Regions from separate parts of the Methylovirgula ligni genome, predicted to be linked through region 1. Evidence: predicted binding sites of a transcription regulator. Region 1 holds the regulator's gene; the other holds the start of a gene.

Region 1 (15,130 bases):
GATACGCGTAATATCTCGGTGCAGGCGACCTTCGATAACCCCGATCATGCGCTGAAGCCGGGCATGTTCGCGAATGCGACGATCGTGTTGCCGGATCGGCCGCCGGTCCTGACCGTGCCGGAGACGGCCGCCGACTATTCGCTCTATGGCGATTCCGTCTTCCTCATCAAGAAATCAACGGGAAGCGACGGTAAGGAGGCGCTGACAGCAGTGCGGACCTTCGTCAAGACGGGCGAACGCCTCGATGGCCGCGTTGTCATCGCTTCCAGCAACATCAAGCCGGGCGACGACGTCGTTGCCGTAGGGCAGATCAAATTGCAATCGGGCGCGGCCGTGGCGATTTCATCCGAGCCGCCGCCGGTTATTCCGGCCGAACCCAGCCCCTATTGAGGGCGGAGCGTAGTCTATGGCTTTCACAGATATCTTCATCAAGCGGCCGGTTCTGTCGCTCGTCGTCAGCCTGCTTATTCTGCTGATCGGACTTAATGCCGCCGTGCATCTGCCGGTGCGGCAATATCCGAAATTGTCGAACACGGTGATCACCGTGACGACGACCTATCCCGGCGCCTCGCCGGAGCTGATGCAGGGCTTCATCACCACGCCCATCGAGCAGGCGGTCGCCTCGGCCGAGGGCATCGACTACATGACCTCGCAATCGGTGCAGGGCACCAGCACGATCTCCGTCTATATGAAGCTTAACGCCGATCCCAACGAGGCGTTGACCGACGTGATGGCGAAGGTCAATCAGGTCAAGTATCAGATCCCGAAGGAAGCCAACGATCCGATCATTCTGAAATCGACCGGCCAGACGACGGCGGTGATGTACATCGGTTTTTCGAGTACGGAGCTTTCGGGCTCGGCGATCTCCGATTATCTGACGCGCGTCGTCCAGCCGATCCTTTCGACCGTCGATGGCGTTGCCTCCGCCGATATTCTCGGCGGCCAGACCTTTGCGATGCGCTTGTGGCTCGATCCGGTTCGCATGGCCGGCCGCGGCGTCGCTGCTGCCGACGTCGTCGCCGCCATTCAGGCCAATAACTTCCAGGCTGCGGCTGGCCAGACGAAGGGCTATTACACGATCTCGAATGTCACGACGAACGCTGACCTGACCGATATCGATCAATTCAAACGCATGATCGTGAAGGCCAAGGACGGCGGCTTCGTCCGCATCGAGGATATCGCACGGGTCGATCTTGGCGCGCAGAGCGAGGATTCCAGTGTCGCCTTCAACGGCGAGCACGCGATCTTCATCGGCGTTCAGGCGACGCCGGAAGGTAATCCGCTGTCCATCGTCAAGGGCGTGCGCGCGTTATTCCCGACCCTCGAGCGCAATCTGCCGCCCTCGCTGAGGATGAAAGTCGCTTACGATTCGACGAAATTCATCCAATCCTCGATCGACGAGGTGGAGCACACGCTGATCGAAGCGGTGCTGATCGTCGTCGTGGTGATCTTCCTGTTCCTCGGCTCGTTCCGCTCCGTGCTGATCCCGGTCGTAACGATTCCGCTGTCGCTCGTCGGCGCCTGCGCCATGATGCTTGCCATGGGCTTCAGCCTCAATCTGTTGACCCTGCTTGCCATGGTTCTAGCGATCGGCCTCGTCGTCGATGACGCGATCGTCGTGGTCGAGAACATTTATCGTCATATCGAGGAGGGCAAGACGCCGGTGCAAGCGGCGCTGGTTGGCGCGCGCGAAATCGTCGGCCCCGTCATCGCGATGACGATCACGCTGGCGGCGGTCTATGCGCCCATCGGCTTCCTCGGCGGTCTGACCGGCACGTTGTTCCGCGAATTCGCCTTCACTCTCGCAGGCTCGGTCGTCATTTCGGGTATCATTGCGCTCACGCTTTCGCCGATGATGTGTTCGATGCTACTCAAGAGCGGCGAACCCGGGCGCTTCGCGCAGCTTGTCGATAGAGTCTTCAGCGCGATAACGGACTGGTACGGCCGGCGGCTCGATCGCTCGCTGAATTATCGCGCCGCGACGGGGCTTTTCGCGGTAACGATCCTCGGCCTTCTGGTCTTTCTCTATCTCAATACGAGCTCGGAGCTTGCGCCGGAGGAGGATCAGGGCATCGTCTTCGCGCTGACCAAGACCCCGCAATACGGCAACATCGATTATTCCGACTATTACGGTGCACAGCTCGACAAGGTCTTCGCCTCGTTTCCCGAGACCGATCTGCGCTTCGTCCTCAACGGGACGCCCTCGTCCAACCAGGGCATCTCCGGCATGCTGCTGAAGCCCTGGGACGAGCGCAAGCGCACGGCCATGGCTTTGAAGCCTCTGGTGCAAGCGAAGCTGTCCGCGATTCCGGGCGTCAGCGCCTTCGCCTTCAATCTGCCGGCACTGCCGGGAGGGCCGGGCGGCCTGCCGATTCAGATGGTCATCAATTCGACGGCCGGCTTCCCTGTGATTTACAAGGAAATGGAGAAGATCAAGGCGGCGGCGATGAAGAGCGGGCTCTTCATCGTCACCGACAGCGATCTTCAGTTCAATCAGCCGGTCGTCCGCATCAAGATCGATCGCAACAAAGCAAGCGATCTTGGCCTCACCATGCAGCAGATCGGCAATACGCTGGCGCTGATGCTCGGCGGAAACTACGTCAACTGGTTCAACCTGCAGGGCCGCTCCTACGAGGTGATTCCGGAAGTACCGCGCACGTTCCGTCTGACGCCGGAAATGCTGTCGAGCTATTATGTGCCGTCTCTTAAAGGCGTGCAGATTCCGCTGTCGACGGTGGTATCGATCTCGACCGACACCGATCCGAACGCGCTGACGCACTATAACCAGCTCAGCTCGGCGACGTTCCAGGCGGTCGCCATGCCGGGCGTCACGATGGGGACGGTCGTCGGCTTCCTTGAAAAGCAGGCGCAGAATCTGCCGGCCGGCTTCAGCCACGATTATCTCGCCGATTCGCGGCAGTTCGTGCAGGAAGGCAATCAGCTCGCCGTCACCTTCGTCTTCGCGCTGATCATCATCTTTCTCGTGCTCGCCGCGCAATTCGAGAGCTTGCGCGATCCGCTCGTCATCATGATCTCCGTGCCGATGGCGATCAGCGGCGCGCTGGTGCCCTTGTTCTTCGGCGTCGCGACGATCAACATTTACACGCAGGTTGGCCTCGTTACTTTGATCGGGCTTATCAGCAAGCACGGCATCCTGATGGTCGAATTTGCGCGCGAATTGCAGATTCACGAGAAGCTGGATCGCACCGCGGCGATCAAGAAGGCCGCGCGCATCCGTCTGCGTCCGATCCTGATGACGACGGCGGCGATGGTGACGGGCCTCGTCCCGCTCGTCACGGCCAGCGGCGCGGGCGCGGCGAGCCGCTTCTCGATCGGCATCGTCGTCGTTTCCGGCATGTCGATCGGCACGCTGTTTACGCTCTTCGTCCTGCCGGCGGTCTACACCGTGCTGGCGAAAGATCATCGCGCGTCGGCTGAGTCGCGCCGCGAGAAGGAAATCGCCGCGCTTGCGCAAACCGCGTCGTAATTAACAGGGCGGTGGCGCTCGTGCGCCATCGCTCTCGCCGGCCGCGAACCGCCGCACGATGCTGAAAAGATGAGCCAAACGCAACAAAAGACTCTCTTCGGCCGGGCGATCCACGCCTTCTGGTTCGCTTGCGCTGCAGTCTTCCTGTTTGAAGCGTGGCTTTGGGATGCCGTCGGCGGTCTGCTGAAGCAGTTCGTCGCACTCATCCCGCTTGCGGCGCTCAAAAGGGTGCTCGCGCGCGTCCTTGCGGAATTGCCAGCGCCCGTCGCGTTTCTCGTCCTCCTGCTGCCGTTGGCGGTGATCGAGCCTTTCAAGATTATCGGCCTCTGGCTCATCGCGCGGCATCATCTCGTTCTGGGTATTCTTGCCTTCGTCGCGGCGAAGGTGCTCGGCGTCGGCATCCTCGCTTTCCTCTTCGATGCGATGCGCGGCAAATTGCTGAGCATGTCGTGGTTCGCGCGCTTCTACGTCTTCGTGATGAATGTTCGCGCCAAGGCGCATGCGATCATCGAGCCCTACAAGATTCGTCTGCGTGCCGCGCTCGCGCCATTCAAAGAGCGGCTGAAGGGCATACTGGCGTCGCTGGAAGCGCGCGGCGGGCTCGGCCGCCGGTTCGCATTGTTGCGTGCGCGGGCGCGGCGGCTGCGCGGCTTAACCTGAGGCCGCGCCGAGCAATGCCGAGACTTCGGCCAGCATGTGCGGCGCCACCGGCGCCTCGACCCTGACCGGATCCTTGTTCTTGTAGATTGGAATTTCGATCGCGCGCGCGAGCAGATGCAGCCGTGCCTCGCGGTCACCCGTGCCGTAGACCGGGTCGCCGAGGATCGGGAAGCCGCTCGCCGCGCAATGGACGCGGAGCTGATGCGTTCGGCCGGTGAGCGGCGTCAGTGCCAGCAGCGATTGTCTTTCGTCGCGCGCGAGGATTTTCCAGCGCGTCTGCGCGGGCTGGCCTTGCGGATCGACCTTCATCCACCAGCCGCGCGTGGCGTCGAGCCGGCCGAGCGGCAGGTCGATCAGGCCCTCATCCTCGGGCGGAGCGCCTTCGACCACCGCCCAATACGTTTTCCCGATCTTGCCTTGCTTGAAGAGCAGACCAAGCTTCTCCAGCGCCTTGTGATGCCGTCCCAGTACAAGGCATCCGGCGGTGTCGCGATCGAGCCGATGCGCCAGCGCAGGATCACGCGGCAGGCCGAAGCGTAAGGCCGGAAATCCCGCCTCGAGCGATACGCCGCCCTTCGGCCCGCGATGCACGGCGATCCCCGCCGGCTTGTCGAGCACGAGCATCAGCGCATCGCGATAAAGAATGCGCGTTTGCAGATCGTCCAGCGTCATGCCGCTCACATCATATTTCCGAATATTTCCGAAGTGGAACATATAGCAGCCTGGGGCGTTGAGAAGCAGTACGATGTTTTCTCGAACAAGGAGGCTGGATATGTCGGGCGATCTGCGTTCTCAGGCCGAATTGCGCGAAATTTGCCTGCGCACCTTGCGCAAACAGACGGGATTCGAGGGTATCGGCGATATCCTCATCCGGCCGTGTGCATCCGAGGACGGCGGCGCGAATTGGGCCTTTGCCGGGTTCAGGCCGCGCGTCGATAACACGGCTTTGCGCCAGGCCCGCGGCGTCATCGATCGTTTGCGCAGTTCTTATCAATTGCGGCCGGAAGCTGCACCGGCCAGCGAATATGGCAAGCCGGTCAATTAGGCGCCGTTAGGGGAGCGGCCGCCCGCATCATCGGCGCGGCCGCGACTTCTGTGGCGGACGTCTTATCCGCGATTGCGGTGTCGTCCGTTTCAGCCTATGCGTTGCTCTGAGCCGCTGAGCGGCGATAAGGGCCGACAACGTGACGCATTCCCATATATTGGGGACGGGAGCCTACGCACCGTCGCGCATCCTCACCAATCACGATCTCGAAAAGATCATCAATACGTCGGATGCCTGGATCGTCGAGCGTACGGGGATCAAGCAGCGCCACATCGCGGCTGACGGGGAAGTGACGTCCGACATGGCTGTCGCGGCGGCGCGCAAGGCGCTCGAAATGGCCGAGACGACGCCGGCCGAACTCGACATGATCATCGTCGGTACGATCTCTCCGGATATGCCGATGCCATCCTGCGCGGTGTTCGTGCAGGCCAAGCTCGGCGCCACACGCGCCTTCGCCTTCGATCTCTCGGCGGCTTGCGCCGGCTCGCTCTACGGCCTCACGATCGCCGATCAATTCATACGCAGCGGCCGTGCCAAACGCGTTCTCGTCATCGGCGCGGAATTGCTGAGCCGGCTTGTCGATTGGGAGGATCGCAGCAGTTGCGTACTCTTCGGAGATGCGGCCGGCGCAATGGTGCTTGGCCCGACGCCGGACCCCGAGCGCGGACTCATCTCGACGCATCTGCATTCCGATGGCACGGCCGCCGGCGCCCTGATGATACCCGGCGGCGGCAGCAAGCACCCGCAATCCGAGGAAGTGCTGGCGAAGCGGATGAACAAGATCGCGATGAACGGCCGCGAAGTCTACAAATATGCGACGCGCGCGCTTCAGGACGTCATTCTCGAAGCGCTCGCCGCCAACGGCCTCAAGCCCGGCGCCATTGACCATGTGATCTCGCATCAGGCCAATGTTCGCATCGTCGAGTCGGTCGTCGACCGGCTCGGCATCCCGCGCGAGAAATGCTGGTTGAACATCGACCGCTATGGCAACACGTCGAGCGCCTCGCTCCCCATCTCGCTGGATGAGGCCAATCGCGCCGGCCGGTTGAAGCCCGGCGATCTCGTCGCGATGATGGCCATCGGCGCCGGCATGGCCTGGGGCAGCGCGCTGCTGCGCTGGTAGCGTGTCGTAACATATTGATAATTATGCATTTTATTTGATATACCGGCTATCGTCGCAGAGTGGGTTTTCTTCCGCTGCGGTCCTGTTAACCTGAGCTTCCGATCGCGCCTCGCGCCGTCGGGGGGCCGATTTAGGATCAGCGGAAACGGAAAAGCCTTTGCTTTCAAAAGGCCGCTCGCGCCCGGACGGCTCGCGCCGTTCGTTCTTTCAGCCAAAGCCCATGATCGTGGTATTTGGCATTCTGCTCGTTGCCCTCGCGGCGACGGGCGCAGCCTTGTCGATCCGCGAATTCCGGGTCCGGGATGTCGCCGAGGCGCGGCGCGAGTTGATGGCGCTTGATCTCCTGTTGTCACAGGAGACCGAACGCACGATGCAGAGCGTCGATCTCGTCCTTTCAAGCTTGCAGGACGATCTGACGCTCGGCGGCATCACCAAGCCGCAGGACATCATGCGCAAGCGCGCCAGCGTCGAAATGTATCTGCTGCTCAAGTCGCGCATCGTCGGCATCCCGCAGATACATGACGTGAGCCTCATCGGGCCCGACGGCAAGCTGATCTGCACGACCAAAGTCTATCCCGCGCCGGAGTCCGATCTGTCGGGCCGCGACTATTTTACCGTCCTGCGCGACGTGGAGATCAGCGGCTCCTATCTCAGCCTGCCGTCGTACAATGAGGACACCAAGAGCTGGTCGATCTATCTCGCACGCCGTGTCGACGATGCGTCCGGCCATTTCCTCGGCGTCGTCGCCGCGGCGATCGATCTCAATTATTTCGAACAGCTCTACAAGACATTGCAGATCGGCGATTACGGCGCGGTCAGCCTGTGGCGCAGCGACGGAACCATGCTTGCCCGCTATCCGGCCGCTGGGCGCGTCGGCGAGGTCTACAAGATCAAGTCGTTCACCGGCATCCTCCAGCCGGGCACGCCCGTCACCTATGATTCAGCCCATGCGATCGATGGCCCCGAGCGTATCGTCGCGACAATCAGCGTCGATGAATTTCCGCTCGTCGTGAACATTTCGCGGCTCAAGGATCATATCCTCGCCGACTGGCGTCAGGCACGGTTTCTCATCGCCGCCGGCGCCGTGCTTTTCGCCTTTGCGATCAGCTTCGTGCTTTGGCTGCTCATCCGCCATTTCAATACCTATGAAGCGCTGATGGCGGCGGACCGCGAGCGCAGCAAGGCTGTGGCGGAGCGCGAGCGCGCGGAGGCGCAATTGCGCCAGGCGCAAAAGCTCGAATCGATCGGCCAGCTCACCGGCGGCATCGCGCACGACTTCAACAATCTGCTCACCGCCGTGCTCGGCAATCTCGAGATGCTGAAGCGCCATACCGAGAAGGGCGAAGCGCGGCTGCATCGCTGGGCGACCAACGCTTTCGATGCGGCCAGACGCGGCGCCGTGCTGACGCAGAGGCTATTGGTCTTTTCGCGCCGCCAGCCGCTTGAGCCGCGCGGCGCCAGGATCGAGACGATCCTTGCCTCGATGTCGGACTTGCTGGCCCGGACACTCGGCGAAAACATCGAGATCGTCACCACCATCGCGCCCGGCCTCTGGCCGGCTTTTGCCGACCTCAACCAGCTCGACAATGCGATCCTCAATATTGCGATCAACGCCCGCGACGCGATGGAGGGACGCGGCCGGCTGACGATCACCGCCAGCAATTGCGCTTTCGCCGCGCGGACCGAGATTGAGGATCCTGAAATCACGCCGGGCGACTATGTCCTCCTCTCGATCGAGGATACCGGCAAAGGCATCGACAGGGAGATTCTCGATCGGGTGTTCGAGCCGTTCTTTTCGACGAAGCCGACGGGGCAGGGGACTGGCCTAGGGCTCAGCCAGGTCTATGGCTTCGTGAAACAGACCGGCGGCCATGTCCGCATCGAGAGCATACCCAGCAGCGGAACAACGGTCAGACTCTATTTGCCACGCGCCCAGTCCGAGGATGTGCTGGTCGAATCCGAGCCGCTGGCGGAGCGGGCCTTGCTGCCGGGGCCGGCCGGCACAGTCCTCGTGGTCGAGGACGATGCCGAAGTGCGGACCTATTCCGCCGAAATTCTCCGCGATCTCGGTTTCGAGGTCCGGGTTACGGAAAATGCGGCTCAGGCTTTGGAGATCCTGCGCGGTGGCACAGAATTGACCCTGCTCTTCAGCGATGTCGGTCTGCCGGGCGTTACCGGCGCGGAGCTTGCGGAAGAAGCGCTGAAACTGCGTCCGGAACTGAAAGTTCTGCTCACCACCGGCTATGTGCAGGATACAACGATCGATCGCTGCCGCTTCGTCCTTGGCATCCAGGTTCTGCCGAAGCCGTTCACGCGCGCCGAACTCGCCGACAAGATCACGAGCGTTCTCACCCCCGTGCGGCGACTCGCGGTGAACAGCTAAGGCCGGCGCGCGCAGTAATCTGCACCTGCACGGCGTCCACAATTTCGGCGAAGACCGGCGTCCAATCGCCCCGCTGCGTCTGTCGGAACAGCCGCATTGTCGGATACCAGGGGGAACGTGTGCCCGTGGCGAGCCAGCGCCAATCCGGCGCGTGGCGCAGCGCGAGAAAGACCGGCTGGCCGAGCGCCCCGGCGAGATGCGCGATCGACGTGTCGGAGGTGACGATCAGATCGCAATTGGCCATCACCGCCGCGGTGTCGAGAAAGGCGTCGGGGCCGGCGTCGAGATCGGGACCGAAAGATTCGAGCGCGAAGCCGGCGGCCTCGGACTCCGGCTCTTTCATCAGATTGATCAGGCGCACGCCGGGGATCGCCGCCAATCCGGCGAAACCGGTGAGCGGTATATTTCGCTTCAGGTTGATCTTCATGTTGCCGTGCCGGCAGATGCCGATGCGGAAACCGTGCCGACCGATCCGTTCCGCCCAGGCAGCGATCCGCGCCGGCTCGGCATGGAGATAGGGCACATCCGCCGGTACGCTCGCGAGCGATGTCCCGAAGGCGAACGGCAGGCTCATCAAGGCGCTTTGATAATCGAAGCCCTCGGGCACCCCGCCTGCGTCAACGAAATGCGGTGGCGATGGCAGCGTCGAAAGCAGGCGAAACATCGATTTGCGGCCGAACAAGGTGACGTCCGCGCCGCGCGCGGCGAGCAGCGGCAGGTAGCGGCAGAACTGGATGAGATCGCCGAGCCCCTGTTCATCCCAGACGAGAATGCGGCGCCCTTCGAGCGGCTCGCCACGCCAATGCGGCAAGGGCGAAATCAGCGTCTTCGGCGGCGCATCGCCGCGCTCCCAGCGGCTCTCGAAGGCTGCGAAACCCTGCACGAGATCGCCTGCGAGCAGCAAAGCGCCGGCGCGATTGTTACGCGCATCGGGATAGTTGGGCTTCAAGTGCAAGGCCGTGTCGAAAGCCGCCCGGGCTTCGTCGAGACGGCCGAGTTCCTTGAGCGCAACGCCCCGGCTCGACAGAACCTCGGGGTAGGCGGGGCGCAGCGCCAACGCCGTGTCGTAGCTCGCAAGCGCGTCTTCGAGCTTGTCCTGCTCTTGCAGAACATTGCCGCGATTGAGCCAGGCTTCGGCAAAGTCCGGGCGGACCGCGACGGCGCGGTCGAGAAAGACCAGCGCGGCATCGAGATCGCCGAGCCTTTGCTGCGCGGCGCCGCTGATGCACAAAGCCTGCGCGTGGTTCGGCTCCTGCGCCAGAATCTCGGCTGCCGCAGCGCGGGCAAGCTCCGGCCGCCCGAGCGCGAACAGCACATTGGCGCGGTTGATCTGCGCCTGACGGAAGTGGGGCCGTAACGTCAACGCCTGTTCGTAGGACGCGACGGCCTCAGTGAGGCGCCCCAGCTCGCTGAGCGCATTGCCGCGATTGCAGAGCGCTTCGGGGTAGGCCGGCTTTTGCGTCAGCGCGGCATCGAAATCCTCGATCGCCTCGACAGGGCGGCCGAGTTTTTGCCGGGCGATGCCGCGATTGTAATGGGCTTGCGGATAATGCGGCCGCATCTGCAATGCCGCGTCGTAGCAGGCGAGCGCCTCGGCGTGGCGGCCGAGCTTCTGCAGGACATTGCCGCGGTTGACCTCGTTTTCGGGGTGCGCGGGATCAAGCCGCGTCGCCGCCGCGTGATCGGTCAGCGCCGCTTCGAAGCGGTTCGCCTTCTGCAGCACGCAGCCGCGATTGAAATAATTGACTGCATCCTGCGGCCGCAGCGCGATGACGCGATCGAAAGAGGCGAGCGCTTCTTCGATTTGTCCCGCCTGTTCGAACAACGCGCCGCGATTGACCAGCGCGTCGCAATAATCCGGATTGATCCGCAGGGCGCGATCATAGGCGGCCAGCGCCGCATCGGTCCTGCCGAGGCTTTGCAGGATGACGCCGCTCATATGCACGGCTTCGGCGTCGGCGGGATGGTCGCGCGCCGCGGCCTCGAAGGCGCTGAGCGCCTCGCCGATCCGGCCGAGTCTTTGCAAAGCGACGGCACGGCCTTTTCCCGCGTCGGGATGGCGAGGATTGAGGCTGAGGGCGCGCTCGAACCAGGAGAGCGCCAAAGTCCAATCGCCGGTGTTGAAATAGAACAGGCCAAAAACGTAGCTGGCCGTATCGCTGGCGGCGGCGAGATGCTGCACCTCGTCGAGATGGGCGCAGGCTTTGGCCGTGGCGCCTGCGGCGAAGCAGGCAAGGGCCTCCGTCACCGCCATTTGCAGCAGCGCCTTGGCGCGGGCGTCTTCGCACCCGTCGATCTTCGCTTCGGCCAATGCCGGTGCCATGAGAAAGCCTTCGCTCCCAAGCGGTGCCCGAGTGAATCGCAACAATCTTTCCCGGGCCTGACGCCGCGCGGGCGGCTTGCATCCGCGCGCCCGGCCAGCCATGTTATTGGTGGGATTGGAAAATCCCCTCATGCCGGGAGCGGATCACAGTCTATGACCGAGCGTTTTGACCCTTCGCGCAGGACGATTTCGCCGGAATCGGGCGGCTTCAGCCAGCTCAACGAGCGCTCGCGCGAGATTTTCCGCCATATCGTCGAATCCTACCTGACCTATGGTGGCCCGGTCGGCTCGCGCCAGCTCGCGCGGCTTCTGCCGATTGCGCTCTCTCCGGCTTCGGTCCGCAATGTGATGCAGGATTTGGAAGAGCTGGGACTGATCTATGCGCCGCATATCAGCGCCGGCCGCCTGCCGACGGAGCGCGGGCTGCGCTTCTTCGTCGATGCGATGCTGGAGATTGGTGACATTGGCCAGCCGGAGCGCGCGCAGATCGAGGCGCAGGTGCGCGCCTCGTCTAAGGAACATGCCTTCGAGGCGGTGCTGAGCGATGCGATGAGCATGCTCTCCGGCCTCACGCGCAGCGCCGGCGTGGTCGTCACGACCAAGGAGAACGCGCGCCTCAAACATGTCGAGTTTGTCCGCCTCGACCTGGACAGGGCGCTGGCGGTGCTCGTGGCAGCCGACGGCTCCATCGAAAACCGCATCGTCCAGACGCCGCGCGATTTGCCGGCTTCGGCGCTGATCGAAGCGGGCAATTATCTCAATGTCCGCATCGCCGGACGCACGCTCACCGAGGCCAAGGCCGAGGTCGAGGCCGGACACGCCGCCGCGGAAGCGGAGCTTGGCGAATTGACCGCGCGGCTTGTCGCGGCGGGCCTTGCGAGCTGGGTCGATACGAGCAGCCAGGGCCAGCAGCTCATCGTGCGCGGCCAGGCCAATCTGCTCGAAAATCTCACCGCGCTCGAGGATCTGGAGCGTATCCGCCTGCTCTTCGCCGATCTCGAAACGCAGAAGGACGTGATCGACCTGCTCAGCCGCGCCGAGGGGGGCGAAGGCGTGCGCATCTTCATCGGCTCGGAGAACAAGCTCTTCTCGCTTTCCGGCTCATCGATGATCGCGGCGCCGTTCCGCGATGAGCAGCAGCGCGTTGTCGGCGTGCTCGGCGTCATCGGGCCGACACGGCTCAATTACGCCCGCATCGTGCCGATGGTCGATTACACCTCGAAGATCATCAGCAGCCTGGTGCACGGGTCGTAGCCCTCACCCGTCTTTTTCCCGCAATGCCTTGAGCTTGAAGAGCGCCGCCTGCGCCTCGCGCGGCGAGAGTTCGTCCGGGTCGATGTCGTCGAGCGCGCGCTCCACGTCGCTCGGTGCGGCTGGCGCGGCCGCGAAGAGCGGCAGATCGGCGACGGGCTTGACGGTCTTGCGCCGGTCGCCGGCTTCAAAGTCCGCGAGCAGGGTCTGCGCGCGCTTCACCACCGCCGGCGGCAGGCCGGCGAGCTTGGCGACCTGGATGCCATAGGAGCGGTCGGCGGCGCCCGGCACGATCTCGTGCAGGAAGACCACATCGCCCTTCCAATCCGCCACACGCATGGTGAGATTGACGACGCGCGAAAGCTGTTTGGCGAGGTGTGTCAATTCGTGAAAATGCGTCGCGAACAACGCACGGGATCGGTTCTTTGCATGGAGTTGCTCCATCACCGCCCAGGCGATGGCGAGGCCGTCGAACGTCGCCGTGCCGCGGCCGATCTCGTCGAGGATGACGAGTGAGCGCTCGCCCGCCTGGTTGAGGATCGCCGCCGTCTCGACCATTTCGACCATGAAGGTTGAGCGCCCGCGTGCCAGATCGTCGGCCGCGCCGACGCGCGAAAACAGCCGGTCCACAATGCCGATCCGGCAACGCTTTGCGGGCACGAAGGAGCCCATCTGCGCCAGCATGGCAATCAGCGCGTTCTGCCGCAGATAGGTCGATTTGCCGGCCATGTTCGGGCCGGTGATGATGGCGATGAGGCCCGGCCCGTCGCCTTTGCCGGAAAGTTCGCAATCGTTGGCGACGAAAGGCTTGCCGTCGCGGGCGAGCGCCGCCTCGACGACCGGATGGCGGCCCGCTTCGATGGTGAAATCGAGCGAATTGTCGATCTCCGGCCGTGTCCACTCACGCGCCTCGGCAATCTCGGCCAGCGCTGCCGCGACGTCGAGGGCGGCGAGCGCCTCGGCCACGGTTTTGAGCGCGCCTTCGGCTGCCAGAATCTGCGCCGCGAGCGCATCGAAAATGCCCATCTCCCGCACCAGCGCCTGATCGGCGGCGGAGGACATCTTGCTTTCGATTTCGGCGAGTTCGGTGGTGGAGAAGCGCATCGCATCGGTCATCGTCTGGCGATGCACGAAGGTGGCGTTGAACGGCGGTTTCAGCAGTTTCTCGCCATGCGCCTGCGGCACTTCGATGAAGAAACCGAGGAAATTATTGTGTTTGAGCTTGAGCTGCTTGATCTCGGCGAGCGCCGCATAGCGCGCCTGCAATTCGGCGATGACCTTGCGGCTGTCGTCGCGCAGCCGCCGCAGCGCGTCGAGATCGGAATCGAATCCGACGCGCACGAAATCGCCGTCACGCGTTTTCAGCGGCAAATCGGTCGCTAGCGCATCGGCGAGCCGCGTCGCGATGGTGGGGTCCGCGCTCGCGGCCTTGCGCGCGGCATCTTTTAAATCGTCGGGAAGAGCCGCGACCGTGTCGAGACGCGCGGCGATGGCCTCTGCCGCGCGCAAGGCATCGCGGATCGCGGCGAGATCGCGCGGCCCGCTGCGCTGCAAGGCAAGGCGCGAGAGAGGCCGCGCCAGATCGGGCGCCGCTTTCAGGCAGTCGCGCAGATCGCTGCGCAAGTCGCGGTCGTCGCGGAGAAAAGCGACGGCGTCGAGCCGGCGCCGGATCGCTGCTTCATCGGTCAGCGGCCCGGAGAGCCGCTCGGCAAGCAATCGGCCGCCGCCGGGTGTCACGGTCCGGTCGATGGCGGCGAGCAGGGCGCCGTCACGACGGCCGGACAGCGTTTGCGTCAATTCGAGATTGGCGCGAGTGGCAGCGTCGATCTCCATATGCGCATCGAAGCGCATGAGCGTCGGCAGGCTGAGCGCCGGGCGCGCGCCGCGCTGCGTGCGCTCGATGTAGAAGACGACGAGCGCCGCCGCACCAGTCTCGGCCGGCGAGAGAGTGCCGAGACCGTCGAGCGTGGCGAGGCCGAAATAATCGCGCAAGCGCTGCGCCGCCGCGGCGGGGTCATCGAGCAGGCGTCCGACAGGCGAGAGCGGAATGCCCATGTCAGTGACGAGGCGGGCGAAGTCCTGATCGTCGGCGAGCGCCTCGGGCGCGACAATCTCGGCGGCGCCGATGCGGGCAATCTCCGCGCTCAGCGCGGCGCTTTCGACTTCCATCACCGAAAATGCGCCGGTCGAAATATCGACGCTCGCGAGACCGAAAGTCGACTTGCCGCCGCGGAGCACGCGCGTAATCGCAAGGAGGTAATTCGCCCGCGCCGGCTCCAGCAGGCTTTCCTCGGTGATCGTGCCGGGTGTGACGAGCCGCGCGACATCGCGGCGCACGACCGCCTGGCTGCCGCGTTTGCGGGCTTCCGCCGGGTCTTCGATCTGCTCGCAGACCGCGACGCGATGGCCGAGCGCAATGAGCCGCGCCAGATATTCGTCGGCGCGGTGGATCGGCACGCCGCACATCGGAATATCACGGCCGAAGTGCTTGCCCCGATGCGTCAGCACGATGCCGAGCGCGCGCGAGGCGACCTCCGCATCCTCGAAGAACATCTCGTAGAAATCGCCCATCCGGTAAAACAGAAGGCAATCCGGATTGGCGGCCTTGATCTCGATATATTGCACCATCATCGGCGTGATCTTGCCGGCGGCGGGATCGGAGACCAGGGCGCGGTCTTGGGCGCGGTTTTGGGCGCGGTCTTGCATCGGCGGAGCTTAGCAGCCCCGCCTCCGCGATGCACGGGGCGCCAGAGCGTGTTCCGGAAAAGTTGCATGACTTTTCCGGTCAGAACACGCTCCAGCTTTTTTTATTTAGCACGTTTTCTTATCGATCGCCGATTCCGGGCGATCGGAAAGCG
Region 2 (15,130 bases), 1.1 Mb from region 1:
TCCCCGCCGCCATCAGCGGCCGCAACCTGCTATGGCGGCGCATGTTCGTGCTCAGCGTCAAATACGCTCTTTCGAGCGGAAACTTTCAACATCAGCCACGCCCGCCGGCCGTGCCCGCAGCGCTGATCCGAATGATGATCGACGGCGTGCCCCACCTTCAAGCCGAAGTGACGACACCTGAAAGCGCCGACGCCTTCATCGAACAGGCCGGGAAACAATCCGCCGGCCAAGACGGGAACAACGCCGTCTACGCGTTTCAGTCCTCGGAAGACTTTAACGCTGAGCCCAGCCTCAAGAAGATAAAATCCAAGGTCTATGCGCTCAATTTCGCCGACGATGAGTTTTATCCCGACAGCCTCAAAATCCTGCAGCGTGACGTTCCGAAGGTGGCGCGAGGACGGTATGTCGTGCGTCCGACAACGGCGGGATCCGCCGGCCACTTCTCAATGGCGTTCCCGACGCTATGGAAGCGCCAGGTCGCAGAATTTATCGCGTGGCTAGACGCACGTTGACTCTCGGGAGATCGCCATGACGAACGAGAGCAAGATCGAGACTGACGTTACCGTCAAGCATGTGAAGGTCGAAAGCACCCGCTCGTTCGAAAGCGCGCGGCATGCCTTGAATCAATCATTCCGAAGCTCGATCCCTCGGTCCTTGCTCTATTGAGCGAGGGGCGCGCCGAACGCGCCAAAAGCCTACTGGAAAGTGGCCCCGAACTCTCGATCTTTCGGAGCCGGGATCACGGCGGCGTTCTGCAAATGGCTGGGCTTTTCAGGAAGGCTTTGCAGTATGACGTCGGTAATCCACTGACGGCTTCTAAAATGACGCGTCATCGTCTTTCCGCGGCGCTCTACGCACCTTTTCGGGTCTTGCTCTACGAGAATGAACGGGGAAAGGCAGTCTTTGAATACGACAAGCCTTCGTCCCTCTTCGGACAGTTTGGCGATGAAACGGTCACCGAAGTCGCACGGGGGCTTGATACAGCAATCGAGCGTGCTTTGAAGCAGGTAGATAACAGATAAGGTTCCGGCGTTGGGATTAGCGCGACGGTGACGATCTGGACGGCTGTGCAATTATGTCAATGACGGCGGCATTCGCCTTTAACTCCTACAAATTGGCCGATGACCAATAGGCATTTCGTCAAGAAGGTCTCGATATGCAAATGCGAATAGACCGCCCGGCAATTGTCATGGGCCACCTTCTATTGATGGCCATGCCGTCCGTCGTTCTCGCCAGCGCGTCTATTGAAAGCTTCGATCCAGGACCCGCAGCACCATTTTCAGTCGAGTGCGACCGAAACGAAAGTGGGATAGGAGGGTATTTGGTTCGGGTACAGAGCAGAAGCAATGCATCAATAAAAATATATGAAGTCCTTATAAATAATCGCCCCGAGTGCAGCACAGTGCAGGTTATCGAAGGTGGAGAATTAGCTGGCAATCAAATCCAGAGCACCGAAGATTGGGGCAGCCCGAGCGTTATGCACGCAATTTGGCTCCGCTCCGGTAAGGCAATCATCGACAGGAACACGACCTATAACGCCGACGTCGATCTCGTCCTGGAGTCTGGAAAGCGGTTCCTCTGGCAAACCGCCTGTGCGCCGATAGACGTCAAGATGACGACGAGCGCTGGGTATGCGGAATTCCAATTCCATACCGTCCTGCCACCAAACCCGAGCGTCTACTTCGAGGCTAACGCCCGTAAGATTCCCAAACGCGTTGCGCTCAAAGGCAACCTCGGATGGTGACAATCATTCGTGGAAGCAAGGGAGACAGCTCAGAAGGGACTACCGCGCCTCCGACTGGGTGAGCCCAACAATCAATGTGTCGATTATTGCGACCAGCCGGGCGCGGTAGGATTTCTCCGCGAGGCTGCCTGTCTTCAGTGATCCAATAGCTGCTGCCAGAAACATGTCGGTCACGCCAGGCCGCGCTATTCCGGCTTCATTGAGCAGGCCCGTCAGCATGGAACGCATGCGCCGATTGTAGTCATCGTAGATCCCCGCCGCAATAGCATCCTTGGACGCGGCCAGTTCAGAGAGGTGCGGTGAATGCGCGACAAGCCGGTTCACTTTGCCGATATAACAATCGAGAAAATCGACAACGCGTTCATTCAACGGCTTCTCTGCAGCGATGACGTCTCGCGCCGCGACAAAGTTTTCCGCACAGATACGCTGCGCTAAAGCCGCGAAGAGGTCGTTCTTCGATTCGAAGTAGAGATAGACCGTGCCCTTCGCGATGCCTGTTTCGCTCGCAACATCGTCGATGGACGTGCGCTTAACCCCGTATTGCAAGAAGAGGCGTTGAGCTGCATCCAGAATCCGGACGCGCTTTTCCTCGGTGTCGGGTTCAGTGGGCTTGCGGGAAGGATTTGCGCGGGCCGACGAGGATTTCCGAGACGCTAAGATCATGGGGTTGCGTTACCGTATAAAGCACCGCCCGGGCCATATCGTCAGCAGACGCGAAGATAGCGGAGGCACGAGCGTGAAGGATTTCGAGGGTCTCGTCCGAAAGGACGTCGCCAGTTTTGAAGTCTGACGCAATACCAACTGAGTTCAAGATGCTGTTTACGAACTCAGCTGGGAAGTGCCGGCCAAAATTGGTGGCGACGGCGCCTGGCATGATGGTGACCGATCGAATCGGTTCATTTTCCAGTTCGGCGCGCAAGGTCGCGCAGATCGAGTTCACGGCCGCCTTGGTCGCTCCATAGACACGGAAGCCATCGCCGCGCCCTGCATAAGAGGAAATCGTTACAATGTGGCCCGCGCTTTTGGTGGCGCGCATCGCTCGCACCGCTGCCTGGCTCCCCACGAGCATTGCGATGACATTGGTTTCGAACATGTCACGCCAATCAGTCAGTTTTCCTTCAATAATGGAACCGGGATAATCGACGCCGGCGGCGTTGACCATGATGTCGAGCCGTCCGGTCCGATCTACCGCTTCGTCCACGAAAGCTCGAAGCTTTTCGTAATTGTGCACGTCGAAGGCGCCGATGCTGGCCCTGCCACCGGCGCGCTCAATCACTCCGGCAAGCGCTTGAAGTCGGTCGCCGCTTCGGCCGGCAATGAAGACATGGCTTCCCTCTTGCGCAAGCAGCTGAGCTACGGCCTTGCCTATCCCGGATGAGGCACCCGTGATGACGGAAGTTTTTCCGCTAAGCATGACCATCCGCGAATTCCGATGAGAATGACCGAGTAGTATAAACAAGTCATCTGGTCAATCACTTCATACGCGCGGCCGTTTCGATGCCGCCGAATGCCTTTCTCTCTTCGGCTTTGCTGTGGGGCATTCCGGCTTTCAAGCCGAAGGCACGTGAGAACAGCTTCCAAGAGACGTCCCGCCGACGCGATGTCCGCTTTCGAGAAGCCGATTAACCTACGGAGAACGACCGACATGGGCGCAAAGTAGCCATTCAGGCTTGTCCCCGCACAGTCTCGGCAATTTCTTGGTACCGCACACCAGGATTGAGAAATCACGTGTGCAGACCGCTGCCTAGAATACGGGACGGAAAGCTGAAAATGGCACTAGGCGGCGTCGCCAGAGCCTGCACCTTGCGCTCAACCTTCGGAAATGTCGTACCTTCTGCGGCGAGGCGCATTTCGCGTTGAGAAACCGAACTGTCTGGCTGGGGCGGGAGGATTCGAACCTCCGGATGGCGGAATCAAAATCCGCTGCCTTACCACTTGGCGACGCCCCAAAACCTGCGGCGCGCTTTCCGCCCGGATGAAATCATCCGGCCAATAAAAATCGCGCCGATTCATAGTGTTAGAGCGGAATCCCGCTCCTGGAGACTGGCCCTGGCGTTGAATGCGCCGCAGGGCCGACGGCGGCGCGACCATAAAGCCAGCTTTTGCGGGTCGCAACCTCTTCCGCCGGGGCCGAGAGTTGATAAATAGCCGGAAAGAGTTCTCCATCGAACCGCCATGCCGGCTTCCGCCCTCCCAAATCAACGACCTGTCGATCTCGGCCCGCTCGATATCGCGCTCACACCCGGCGGCGACGGTGTGCTCTACGCCCGCTCGCCCATTGAACTCGGCAGCTACGAGGACAGGGTCACCCTCTGGCTCGATCGCTGGGCGGCGCTGCGGCCGGACCAGATCTTTCTCGCCGAGCGCGAGGCTAGCGGCGTCTGGGCGAGGATCACGTATGCGCAGGCGCGCGCCAAGGCGCGCCGGCTCGCCAGCGCGCTCCTCGCGCGCGGCCTCAGTGCCGAGTGGCCGCTCGTCATTCTCTCCGGCAACAGCATCGCCCATGCCCTGCTCGGCCTCGCGGCGCTTTATGCCGGCATCCCCTATGCGCCGATCTCGCCCGCTTATGCGCTCGCGGCACCGGATTTCACGCGCCTGAAAAGCATCTTCGGCTTGCTGACGCCGGGCCTCGTCTTCGCCGAGGATGGCGCGGCCTATGCGCAGGCGCTTGCCGTGGCGCCGGAGACGGCCACGCGCCTTGTCGCAAGTGCGCCGCCGCTTGGCGCGGAACTTTTGTCCGACCTGCTGGCAACGCCCGAAACCGCCGCGCTCGACCGTATTGAGAGCGACGTCGGGCCACGGACGATCGCCAAATTCATGTTCACTTCCGGCTCGACCGCCGCACCCAAGGCCGTCATCACGACACAAAGGATGCTCTGCGCCAATCAGGCGATGATCGCCCGCGCGCTGCGCTTTCTCGCGAGCGAGCCGCCGGTGCTTCTCGATTGGCTGCCCTGGAGCCACAGCTTTGGCGGCAACCAGAATTTCAACCTCGTCCTGGCGCATGGCGGCACGCTCTATATCGATGCCGGGCGGCCGACGCCCGACGGCATCGCGGCGACGCTCGCCAACCTGCGCGAGATTTCGCCGACGCTGCATTTCAACGTCCCCGCGGGCATCGAAATGCTGCTGCCGCATCTCGCCCGCGAAAAGAAGCTCGCGACAAATTTCTTTCGTCATTTGCGGCTTACGTTCTTCGCCGGCGCGCCGATCGGCCGCGCGACCTATGAGACGTGGAACGAGGCCGCCGCGGCGGCGTGCGGCGAGACAATTCTGGCGATGAGCGGCTATGGCGCGACCGAATCCGGCCCGGCGACCACCTTCTGGACGCCGGCGATCCGCGCCGAAGGTGGCGTCGGTCTGCCCCTGCCCGGCGCCGAATTGAAGCTCACGCCGCGCGGCGAAAAGCTGGAAGTACGTGTCAAAGGACCGAACGTGACGCCCGGCTATTGGCGCGACCCGGACGCAACGCAACAGGCTTTCGACGACGAAGGCTTCTTCCGTCTCGGCGATGCCTTGCGGCTCGCTGACGCCGCCCAACCGCGCCAGGGCTTTTGCTTCGACGGGCGCGTGGGCGAGGATTTCAAGCTGGCGACCGGAACCTGGGTCAGCACCGGCCCGCTGCGAGAAGCCTGCCGCGCCGCCCTGGCCCCTTTCGCGCAAGATGTTGTCCTCACCGGCGCCGGCCAGCCTTTCGCCGGCGCATTCGTCTTCCCGAATTTCGCGGCTTGCAAAAGCCTCGGTCTCGATCCCGCGGCGACACCCGTCGAAATCGTCGCCCATCCCAAGGTCCGCGCCAAGTTCCAGGCTCTGCTCGACACTTTCGCAAGCGCGACCGGCGGCTCATCGCGGCGGATCGCGCGCCTGATCCTGCTGAGCGAACCGGCTTCGGCGGCAGCGGGAGAGCTGACCGATAAGCAGGCGTTGAATGCAGAGGCGGTCCTGACCAATCGCGCCGATTTGCTCCCCGGTCTTTTTTCCGCCACGCCGCCGGCGCAGGTCATCATCGCCGCGGCGACACCCGCCGAACATCGACAAGACTTTGTAATCGCAAAATGAATTGACGTTTGCACGCCATTCACCTTGCCCGCCGAAAGAGATCGCGCCACCGGCGCGCAATTGCTAAAGAGAAGCGCAAATTCGAGAGATGCCCGTGAGCGCCGATCAAAATTCCGCTGCCGCCAAGCGCGCCGCGTCCGCGGCCCTTGTCGCGCATCTCGAAGCTTCCGGCTATCCGCTCTACGAGCCGCCGATCCTGCAAAAGGCGGCGTTGTTCTTCAATTCGGGCGAGGATATCCGCAGCCGCCTCTATCTGACGAGCGACCTGTCCGGCGCCGAATATTGTCTGCGGCCGGAATATACGATCCCGGTTAGCCAGCATTATCTCGCCTCGGATGTCGCCGGGCGCGCTGCGACCTACAGCTATTGCGGCCCGGTGTTCCGCTATCGCACCGATGGACCCAACGAGTTTCTGCAAGCCGGGATCGAGAATTTCGGCCATCCCGACCGGGAGGCCGCCGATGCCGAGATTCTCGGCGTCACGCTCGACGCCGTCGCTGCGCTCGGCCAAATCAATCTCGACGTGCGCTTCGGCGACAACGGCCTGATCCGCGATCTCGTTGCCGCGCTCGACCTCTCGCCGCAATGGCAGCGGCGCATCCTGCGCGGCCATGCGCAGGACAAATCGCTCGACGCCATTCTCGCCCAGCCGGCGAACGGCAAGGCCCGCGACCACACCGGCGTGCTCGCAGCGCTCCAAGGTGCGGACAAGCAGGGCGCGCGTGCGCTGGTCGAAGACCTGCTCTCGATCGCTGGCATTTCCAGCGTCGGCGGCCGCAGCGCGGCGGAGATTGCCGAGCGGTTCCTCGAACAGGCGGCGCTGAAATCCGGCCAGGATTTCCCGGACGAGGCGCGCGCCATCCTGAACGAGTTTCTTTCTATCGAGACTGACCCGGATCAGGCTTCTGCCCGGCTGCGCCAGATTGCGGCGATGACGGGCGTCGATCTCAATGCCGCGCTCGATCGCTTCGACGCGCGGCTCGGCTTCATGGCCGCGCGCGGCCTCGATGTCGCCGATTTCACCTTCTCGACCCGTTTTGCCCGCGATCTTGAATATTACACTGGCTTCGTCTTCGAGGCGTTCGAACGCGGCCGGCCGCGCAATGAGCCCATCGTCGGCGGCGGTCGCTTTGACGGCCTGCTCAAATCGCTCGGCGGCGAGGCTGATATTGGTGCCGTCGGGGCGGCGATCTGGATCGAGAGATTGAAGTTGCCTGAGCGCGGTCAGACGGATTGGTGGCGATGAGCGAACTCGAAAAGCCTCAGCTCATTCTCGCCGTACCGTCAAAAGGCCGGCTGCAGGAGAATGCCGCCGCGTTCTTCGCCCGTGCCGGGCTGCAATTCGTGCAAGGCCGCGGCGCGCGCGATTATCGCGCCAGGATCGCCGGCCTCGACAATGTCGAGGTCGCCTTCATCTCGACTTCGGAGATCGTGACGCACCTTGCGGCCGGCACCGCGCATCTCGGCATCACCGGCGAAGATCTGGTGCGCGAGAGCATCCCGGATGCCGATGCGAAATGCGAGCTGCTGGCGCCGCTCGGTTTCGGCTATGCCAATGTCGTCGTTGCCGTCCCGCAGGCCTGGATCGACGTCAAGACCATGGCCGATCTTGAAGATGTCGCGCTCGCTTTCCGCGCCAAGCGCGGCGAGCGGATGCGGGTCGCGACCAAATATGTGAATCTGACGCGGCGCTTCTTCGCTGAAAGTCATGTCACCGATTACCGCATCGTCGAAAGCCTCGGCGCAACCGAGGGCGCGCCCGCTGCGGGCACGGCGGAGTTGATCGTCGACATCACGACGACGGGCGGCACACTCTCGGCCAATGCGCTGAAGATTCTCGATGACGGCGTGATCTTGCGCTCCGAGGCCAATTTCGTCGCCTCGCTCGCCGCACCCTGGACAGAGGAAACACGAGAGGCGGCGCGCATCATTCTTTCGCGCATCGCCGCGGAGGAAATCGCGCGCACGACGCGCGAGGTGTCCGCCCGCATCGCCCAGGCGGATGTCGAGCTTTTCGCCCATGCCGAAGTGCTCTTTTCGGCGCGGCCGCGTCGCCATCTCGCCGACGGATGGCTGACGCTGACCTGCCCGAAGGACAAAGTGCCGGCGCTTGCCGATTGGCTTCTGGCGCAAGGCGCGGCGGAAGTCAGCGTCACGCAGCTCGACTATGTCTTCGACGAGAAGAACAAGCTTTACGAAAAGCTCGCGGCGCGGCTTGCATAGAGTGGCGGAACTTACTCCGCCGCCTTCCCCACATTGTCCTTCGGCGTGAAGATTCCGCTGCCGCCCGACGGCTGCATTTCGAGCCGGCGTTCGTGGTATTGCTCGATGGTCGCGCGATGTCCGATCGAGACGATCGTGGTCCTGGGCAGTCTTTCGCGCAGCGCCTGATAGATGCCCGCTTCCATCGGCTCGTCCATCGCCGTCGTCGCCTCGTCGAGAAACAGCCAATCCGGTTTCTCGAGCAAAGCGCGCGCGATCGACAGGCGCTGCTGCTCGCCGCCGGACAATTGCTGCTGCCAGACGCCTTCGACATCGAGCTTGTCCGCCAGATAGCCGAGTTGGGTCGCTTCGAGCGCGTCGCGCAATGTCGCGTCGTCGTAGTGCTCCGGCGCGCCGGGATAGGCGAGCGCGCTACGCAAACTGCCGATCGGGATATAGGGCTTTTGCGGCAGCAGCATCAGCTTCGCAGACGAAGGCAGATCGATCTTGCCCTGGCCATAGGGCCAGATACCGGCGATAGCGCGGAACAAGGTCGACTTTCCGGAACCCGAGGGGCCGACGAAGAGCGCCGGAATCTCCGAGACGAGATCGAGATTGGCGTCCTCGACGATCGTGCGGCCGTCCGGCAGGCGCAGCGTGACTTCCGCGAGGCTGACATTCGACGCTCCGGGCGCGACCCGCGCGGGCTGCGGACGCAGTTCGTAGGCATCCGCCTTTTCGATCGACTGGTCGAAGGATGTCAGACGATCGAGGACGGATTTATAATCGGCGAGATAGACATAATAGCTGACGACGAACGTCAGCGCGTTGTTGACATTGCTGAAGGCGCTCGCCGTCTGCGTCATGATGCCGAGCGTGATCTTGCCGGCGAAATAGAAGGGCGCGGAGACGATATAGGGAATGAACGGACTGATCTGCGAATAGGATTGGGTGAAGGCCGTCAGCCGTTTGCGGCAGGAGATGATCTCGAAATAATTCGCCACGATCGCGCCGAACCGCGCCTTGAGCGAACGTTTTTCCGTCTCCTCGCCCGAGAGGAGCGCGACCTGTTCCGTATATTCGCGCAGACGCGCGAGCGAAAAGCGGAAATCGGCCTCATAGCGCTGGCGTTTGAACGAAAGCAGCGCGAGCGGGTTGCCGATCCAATGCGTAAGCCACGTGCCAACCGCAGCATAAATTAGTGCGGCCCAGAAGAGGAAGCCGGGTACGGCGATATGAGTCCCCGGCAGCGTGAAATTGGCCGAGAGAAGCCAGAGCAGGATGGCGAAGGACACCAGCGAGCTCAGGTTCGAGATGAGCAGGATCGAAAAGGAATAGATGCCGTAGCCGATATCGCCGCCATCGATAAAGCGGTTGATATCCTCGGAGATGCGCTGGTCCGGGTTATCGGCCGGCGAACCGGCGAGCGACATGCGGTAATGGCGGTGATTGTCGAGCCAGCGGTCGAGATAATAGCCGGTGAGCCAGCGCCGCCAGCGGATGACCATTGTCGAGGTGACCACATATTCGACGACGGCCGCGAAAATATAAAGGAAGGCCCACACCAGGAAGACAGTGAAAAGCTGATACCAGAACGCCTTCGCATCCTTGTTCTGGATCGCATTGAACCAATCGCGCGAGAAGAACGAGAGGCGGATGTTGATGCCGACCTCGGCCTGATTGATGAGGACGAGGAAAACCACCATCGCCGCGCCGATCTTGCGCTCGGCGGCACGATAGGACGGGAACGGCCAGATCCTGGCGTCGGCGACATCGCGCGAATCGAAATAGCGGTCGGCGATCCGCATCATCGCGCGGACGAGCGGCACGAAGGAGATCGCATAAACGCCGATCGCGAAGAACGCGACGCTCAGCGGCAGGCTCTCGGGAATCTCATAGTCGGCCCATTCGCGGGGCCATTCATGAAGCTGCGCCGCGAGGCAAAGAACACCGAAGACGATGACCTCGATCGCGAAGATTGCGACGAAAATCCGCAAATAGCTCGAAATATGCTGCGACCGGAACGTCGTATAGGCGCAGATGAGCGAGGTTGCAGCCAGCAGGCCGGTGGTTGTGTCGCCGATCCTGACGGCGACGAAAGCGGCGGCGGCGGCGAAAAGCGCGACGAGAATTGCAAGACTTTTCATGGAGACCGTTCAACTAGAGCGAAGGACGTCGGTATTGAATCGTCATGGCGCCCTTATGGCTTTTTAAGCGCATCGGATTCGCTCGAAAACCGCCTGCGCTCGGCGCGATCAAACACGCTTTAGCGCACAGGCGCAAATCGCAGCCTAGTTACAGCTTTGTAATCTTCGCGGCTTTTCCGTGAATGCGCGGAAGGGGAGGATTTCGCCGCGCTGGCCGGCCTAGTCCTGCAATTCCTGTGCGGCTTCGGCGCTTTCGCCGTTGATGATCGCGACAAGAACCGGCGACGGCCGGAAGGTGAGAACCCGCCGGGGCTTGATCGGCACTTCAATGCCGGTGCGCGGATTGCGGCCGATACGCTCGCGCTTGGCGCGGACTGAGAACAGGCCGAACGAGCGAAGCTTGACGGTCTCGCCGCGAACCAGCGCGGCCGAAATTTCTTCCAATGTCATTTCAAAAATATCGCGTGCCTGGGCGCGGGAAAGACCCTTGCAGGAGTCATAAACGGCATTCAACAGATCAGCCCGGGTGGCTGTTTTCTTGTTTTCCGTCGGCGTCTCCTGCCCCACTTTTTCTCACTCCTAATCCAGGCTTCGGAAGCGCGAGGTCAGCCATTCGGCTCCGAATGTCGAACGGCCCGCGCCGCGCGATGCAGTTCTAGTCAGTGATCCGCGCGCGAGAAACGTATATTCTCGTCCCATGCACTAGGCCGCACAAGTTAAGTAAACAAAAAGCCCCGGAAACCCGGGGCTTTTAAGTGTCGTTTCGCACAAATGAGAATTAGAAGTCCATGCCGCCGAAGCCGCCGGCACCGCCGCCACCGGGGGCGGGAGCCGCTTCCTTCCGCGGCTGCTCGGTCACGATCGCCTCGGTCGTGATGAGGAGGCCGGCAACGGAAGCCGCGTCCTGCAGTGCGGTACGGACAACCTTCGTCGGGTCGATAATGCCAAGCTTGACGAGATCGCCATATTCCGCCGTCTGGGCATTATAGCCGTAGGTATAGCTGCTGTTTTCAAGCAGCTTGCCGGCAACGACAGCGCCATCAGCACCGGAATTGTCGACGATCTGCCGTGCCGGCGTCTGGATGGCCTTGCGGACGATGTCCACGCCTGCCTTCTGATCGGCATTCGCGGTCTTGAGGTTGTCGAGCACCTTGGACGCGCGCAGCAGCGGCACGCCACCACCCGGCAGGACGCCTTCCTCGACCGCGGCGCGCGTTGCGTTCAGCGCATCGTCGACGCGATCCTTCTTTTCCTTCACTTCGACTTCGCTCGCGCCGCCGACGCGGATCACGGCAACACCACCCGCGAGCTTGGCGAGGCGCTCCTGCAGCTTCTCACGATCGTAGTCCGAGGTCGTGTCGGCGATCTGCGCCTTGATCTGGGCAATGCGCGACTCGATGTCGGCCTTGGCGCCAGCGCCGTCGATGATCGTCGTCGCTTCCTTGTCGATACGCACCCGCTTCGCGCGGCCGAGCAATTGCAGCGTGACGTTCTCGAGCTTGATGCCGAGGTCCTCGGAGATGAGCTGGCCACCAGTGAGGATCGCAATATCCTCCAGCATGGCCTTGCGGCGGTCGCCGAAGCCCGGAGCCTTGACGGCCGCGACCTTGAGGCCGCCGCGCAGCTTGTTGACGACGAGCGTGGCAAGCGCCTCGCCCTCGACGTCCTCAGCCACGATCAGCAGCGGCTTGCCGGTCTGCACCACAGCCTCCAGCACCGGCAACAGCGCCTGGAGCGAGGAGAGCTTCTTCTCGTTGATCAGGATATAGGGATCTTCGAGCTCGGCGATCATCTTCTCGGCATTGGTGATGAAATAGGGCGAGAGATAGCCGCGGTCGAACTGCATGCCTTCGACGACGTCGAGTTCGGTTTCCGCAGTCTTGGCTTCCTCGACGGTGATGACGCCTTCATTGCCGACCTTCTGCATCGCCGTGGCGATGATCTGGCCGATCGACGTATCGCCGTTGGCGGAAATGGTGCCGACCTGGGCGATCTCGTCGTTGGACGTGACCTTCTTGGTGTTGGCCTTGAGGTCGTTCACAACCGCTTCGACCGCGAGGTCGATGCCGCGCTTCAGATCCATCGGGTTGAGGCCGGCCGCAACGGCCCGGGTGCCTTCGCGAACGATCGCGGAAGCGAGGATCGTCGCCGTCGTCGTGCCGTCGCCTGCAATGTCGTTCTGCTTCGAGGCGACTTCGCGGATGAGCTGGGCGCCGAGGTTCTCGAACTTATCCGACAGTTCGATTTCCTTGGCGACGGTCACGCCATCCTTGGTGATGCGCGGCGCACCGAAGCTCTTCTCGATCACCACATTACGGCCCTTGGGGCCGAGCGTGATCTTCACCGCATTGTTGAGAATGTCGACGCCGCGCAACAGGCGGTCACGGGCATCGGAGGAAAAACGTACGTCTTTGGCTGCCATTTGGGGGAACTCCTGATTTTTTGGGGGCGCTAGGGCCGGGACATTCAGCCGACGATGCCGAGAATGTCGCTCTCTTTCATGATGAGGAGGTCCTGGCCGTCGACCTTGACCTCGGTGCCGGACCACTTGCCGAAGAGGATGCGATCGCCGGCCTTGACATCGAGCGGGACAAGCTTGCCGCTTTCGTCGCGTGCGCCGGGCCCGACGGCGACGATCTCGCCCTCCTGGGGCTTCTCTTTCGCCGTATCGGGAATGATGATGCCGCCCTTCGTCTTTTCTTCGCCTTCGAGACGCTTGACGACGACGCGGTCATGGAGAGGTCGGAAAGTCATTGCGTTACTTCCTTGAACGTTTCGCGGACAACGCCAAAAGCCGATCGGCACTGGCGCTGAACGGATTGAAAAATGACTGGCCGTTAGCACTCAAGGCTGGTGAGTGCTAACGGCGACTTGGACATAGGCGGCACGCCGAGGGCTGTCAAGGAGAGCCCTACCCGACATTCGCAAATCCGGCCCGCGAAACTGGGTCCGATCAAGCGACTCGGTTAATGGACTCGGGCGGGGCGCGAGCGCGGAGGCTCTAGAGATTGATCGCGACGAAGCGCACTTCGCCCTGGGGCGTCGAGACGAGCAGCAGCGCCAACTTCTTGCCGGCGCCCTTTAAGGCGCGCATTTTACGCGCCACGTCGGCGGGAGCCCGTACCGGATCCTGATTGACTTCGAGGATTACCTCGCCGGGCAGGATGTTCTTCTGCGCCGCCGGGGAGTTCGAATCCACCCCAGTCACAACGACGCCCGCCGTGACCGAATCCTTGATCGCATATTTCAGCCGCGAGGTCTCGTCGAGGCTGGAGAGCGCCATGCCCAGAGCCTTCTCGCCCGGGGGCGCCACCAGTTTTCGGCTCTCCCCGAGATCGCCAGCCGCGAGCGAGGCCTTCTGCTCGCCATCTTCGAGCCGGCCAAGCTTGACCGTCTTGGTCAGTTCCTGGCCCTTGCGGACGACGACGATCGCGACATCCTTGCCGACCGGCGTGGAGGCCACGAGTTTGGGCAGATCATGCGACTCGGCGACATCGACACCGTCGAACTTGACGATCACGTCGCCGGTCTCGATCCCCGCCTCGGCCGCCGGACCGCCGGCGTCCGTGCCGGCGACAAGCGCGCCGCGCACCTTGCCGAGATCAAGGCTCTCGGCGATCAAATCGTCGATCGACTGAATACGCACGCCGAGCCAGCCGCGCCGCGTCTCGCCAAATTTGCGCAATTGATCGATGACCGGAATAACCGTGTCCGAGGGCGTCGCGAAGCCGATGCCGATCGAGCCGCCGGAGGGCGAGAGGATGGCGGTATTGATGCCGATGACCTCGCCGTCCATGTCGAACAGCGGGCCGCCCGAATTGCCCTTGTTGATGGCCGCGTCGGTCTGAATGAAATTGTCGTAGGGGCCGGAATCGATGTCGCGGTGGCGCGCCGAGACGATACCCGCCGTCACGCTGCCCCCAAGACCGAAGGGATTGCCGACCGCAATCACCCAATCGCCAACGCGCATCTTGTCGCTGTCGCCGAATTTGACCGCCTTCAACGGATGATCCGTATTTACCTTGAGCACGGCCACGTCGACCTTCGTATCCTTGCCGATGACCTGCGCCTTCAGCTTCGTGCCGTCGGTGAAGATCACCGTCACCTCGTTCGAATCGGCGATGACGTGATTGTTGGTGATGATGATGCCGGACGAATCGATGACGAAGCCGGAGCCGAGCGAATTCGAGCTGCGCGTATGACGGCCCGCGTCGCCGTCGCCGCCCTGCTGATGGCGGCGTAGAAATTCATCGAAAAGATTGTCGAACGGCGTTCCGGGATCGACATTCGGACCGCCTGCGGAATCCTTGTCCTCGTAGGTCTGGGTCGCGGAAATATTGACCACCGCATCGCTGACCGAGGCGGCGAGATCGGCGAAGGAATCCGGCCGGTCGCCAGCGGATGCCGGGAGCGCTTCAGCGAAGCCCCAAAGCAGAAGGCTGCTCATGGCGCCCGCCGCCAGAATACGCCGCGCGCGGGGAAAAGCAGACGCCACTTGCCGGAACAAAATCATCCACATCTCCTGCTCGCGCGAAAGCTAGCCCATTGCGTGGACGAGTTCACGCGGATTTTGAGGCACCCATAAAGCCCCACGCCGCCGCGGTTCAATGCGCGGCAGAGGACGGCGGCGTGCTCGTCTCACCCGAGAGCGTGAAGTAGCGGAAAAAGGCCGACTTCGGACTGAGCACATAGCGCGTGTTCGAGGGCTTCAACCCCGCGACATAGGCCTGCATCGAGCGGTAGAAGGCGAAAAATTCCGGATCCTTGCCGAAGGCTGCCGCGAAGACGCGCGCGCGCTCGGCATCGCCGGCGCCGCGGACCTGATCGGCATCACGCTGCGCGTCCGCCTTCAGGACCACTGCGTCGCGATCGGCCTTGGCGGTGATCTCCTGCGCCTGCTCTGTTCCTTGCGCGCGAAAAAGCGCCGCCTGGCGCGCCCATTCGCTTTGCATGCGGCTGAACACTTTTTCGGAAATCT

What was found. Region 1 encodes HrcA, which represses chaperone genes, less so after heat shock. Its sites were predicted from a motif close to GTTAGCACTCNCNNNNNGNGAGTGCTAAC; they were not measured.
Region 2: a site for HrcA is predicted at 12,989-13,017, ahead of groES (co-chaperone GroES). Genes of this name have one in related genera too.

What each region holds. Positions count from the first base shown of each region.
Region 1 is NZ_CP025086.1:322,310-337,439, reverse strand. It holds gene CWB41_RS01540 (efflux RND transporter periplasmic adaptor subunit) at 1-390, shown strand, start outside; gene CWB41_RS01535 (multidrug efflux RND transporter permease subunit) at 407-3,487, shown strand; gene CWB41_RS01530 (hypothetical protein) at 3,557-4,147, shown strand; gene CWB41_RS01525 (RluA family pseudouridine synthase) at 4,139-4,819, opposite strand; gene CWB41_RS01520 (hypothetical protein) at 4,920-5,192, shown strand; gene CWB41_RS01515 (beta-ketoacyl-ACP synthase III) at 5,332-6,315, shown strand; gene CWB41_RS01510 (hybrid sensor histidine kinase/response regulator) at 6,536-8,698, shown strand; gene CWB41_RS01505 (tetratricopeptide repeat protein) at 8,664-11,021, opposite strand; gene hrcA (heat-inducible transcriptional repressor HrcA) at 11,175-12,275, shown strand; gene mutS (DNA mismatch repair protein MutS) at 12,279-14,978, opposite strand.
Region 2 is NZ_CP025086.1:1,376,590-1,391,719, reverse strand. It holds gene CWB41_RS06765 (alpha/beta fold hydrolase) at 1-512, shown strand, start outside; gene CWB41_RS06760 (DUF302 domain-containing protein) at 663-1,022, shown strand; gene CWB41_RS06755 (hypothetical protein) at 1,190-1,744, shown strand; gene CWB41_RS06750 (TetR/AcrR family transcriptional regulator) at 1,784-2,407, opposite strand; gene CWB41_RS06745 (SDR family oxidoreductase) at 2,346-3,164, opposite strand; tRNA gene CWB41_RS06740 (tRNA-Gln) at 3,619-3,693, opposite strand; gene CWB41_RS06735 (feruloyl-CoA synthase) at 3,920-5,803, shown strand; gene CWB41_RS06730 (ATP phosphoribosyltransferase regulatory subunit) at 5,892-7,049, shown strand; gene hisG (ATP phosphoribosyltransferase) at 7,046-8,026, shown strand; gene CWB41_RS06720 (ABC transporter ATP-binding protein/permease) at 8,038-10,152, opposite strand; gene CWB41_RS06715 (integration host factor subunit alpha) at 10,372-10,719, opposite strand; gene groL (chaperonin GroEL) at 10,931-12,574, opposite strand; gene groES (co-chaperone GroES) at 12,619-12,906, opposite strand; gene CWB41_RS06700 (Do family serine endopeptidase) at 13,154-14,599, opposite strand; gene hflC (protease modulator HflC) at 14,757-15,130, opposite strand, start outside.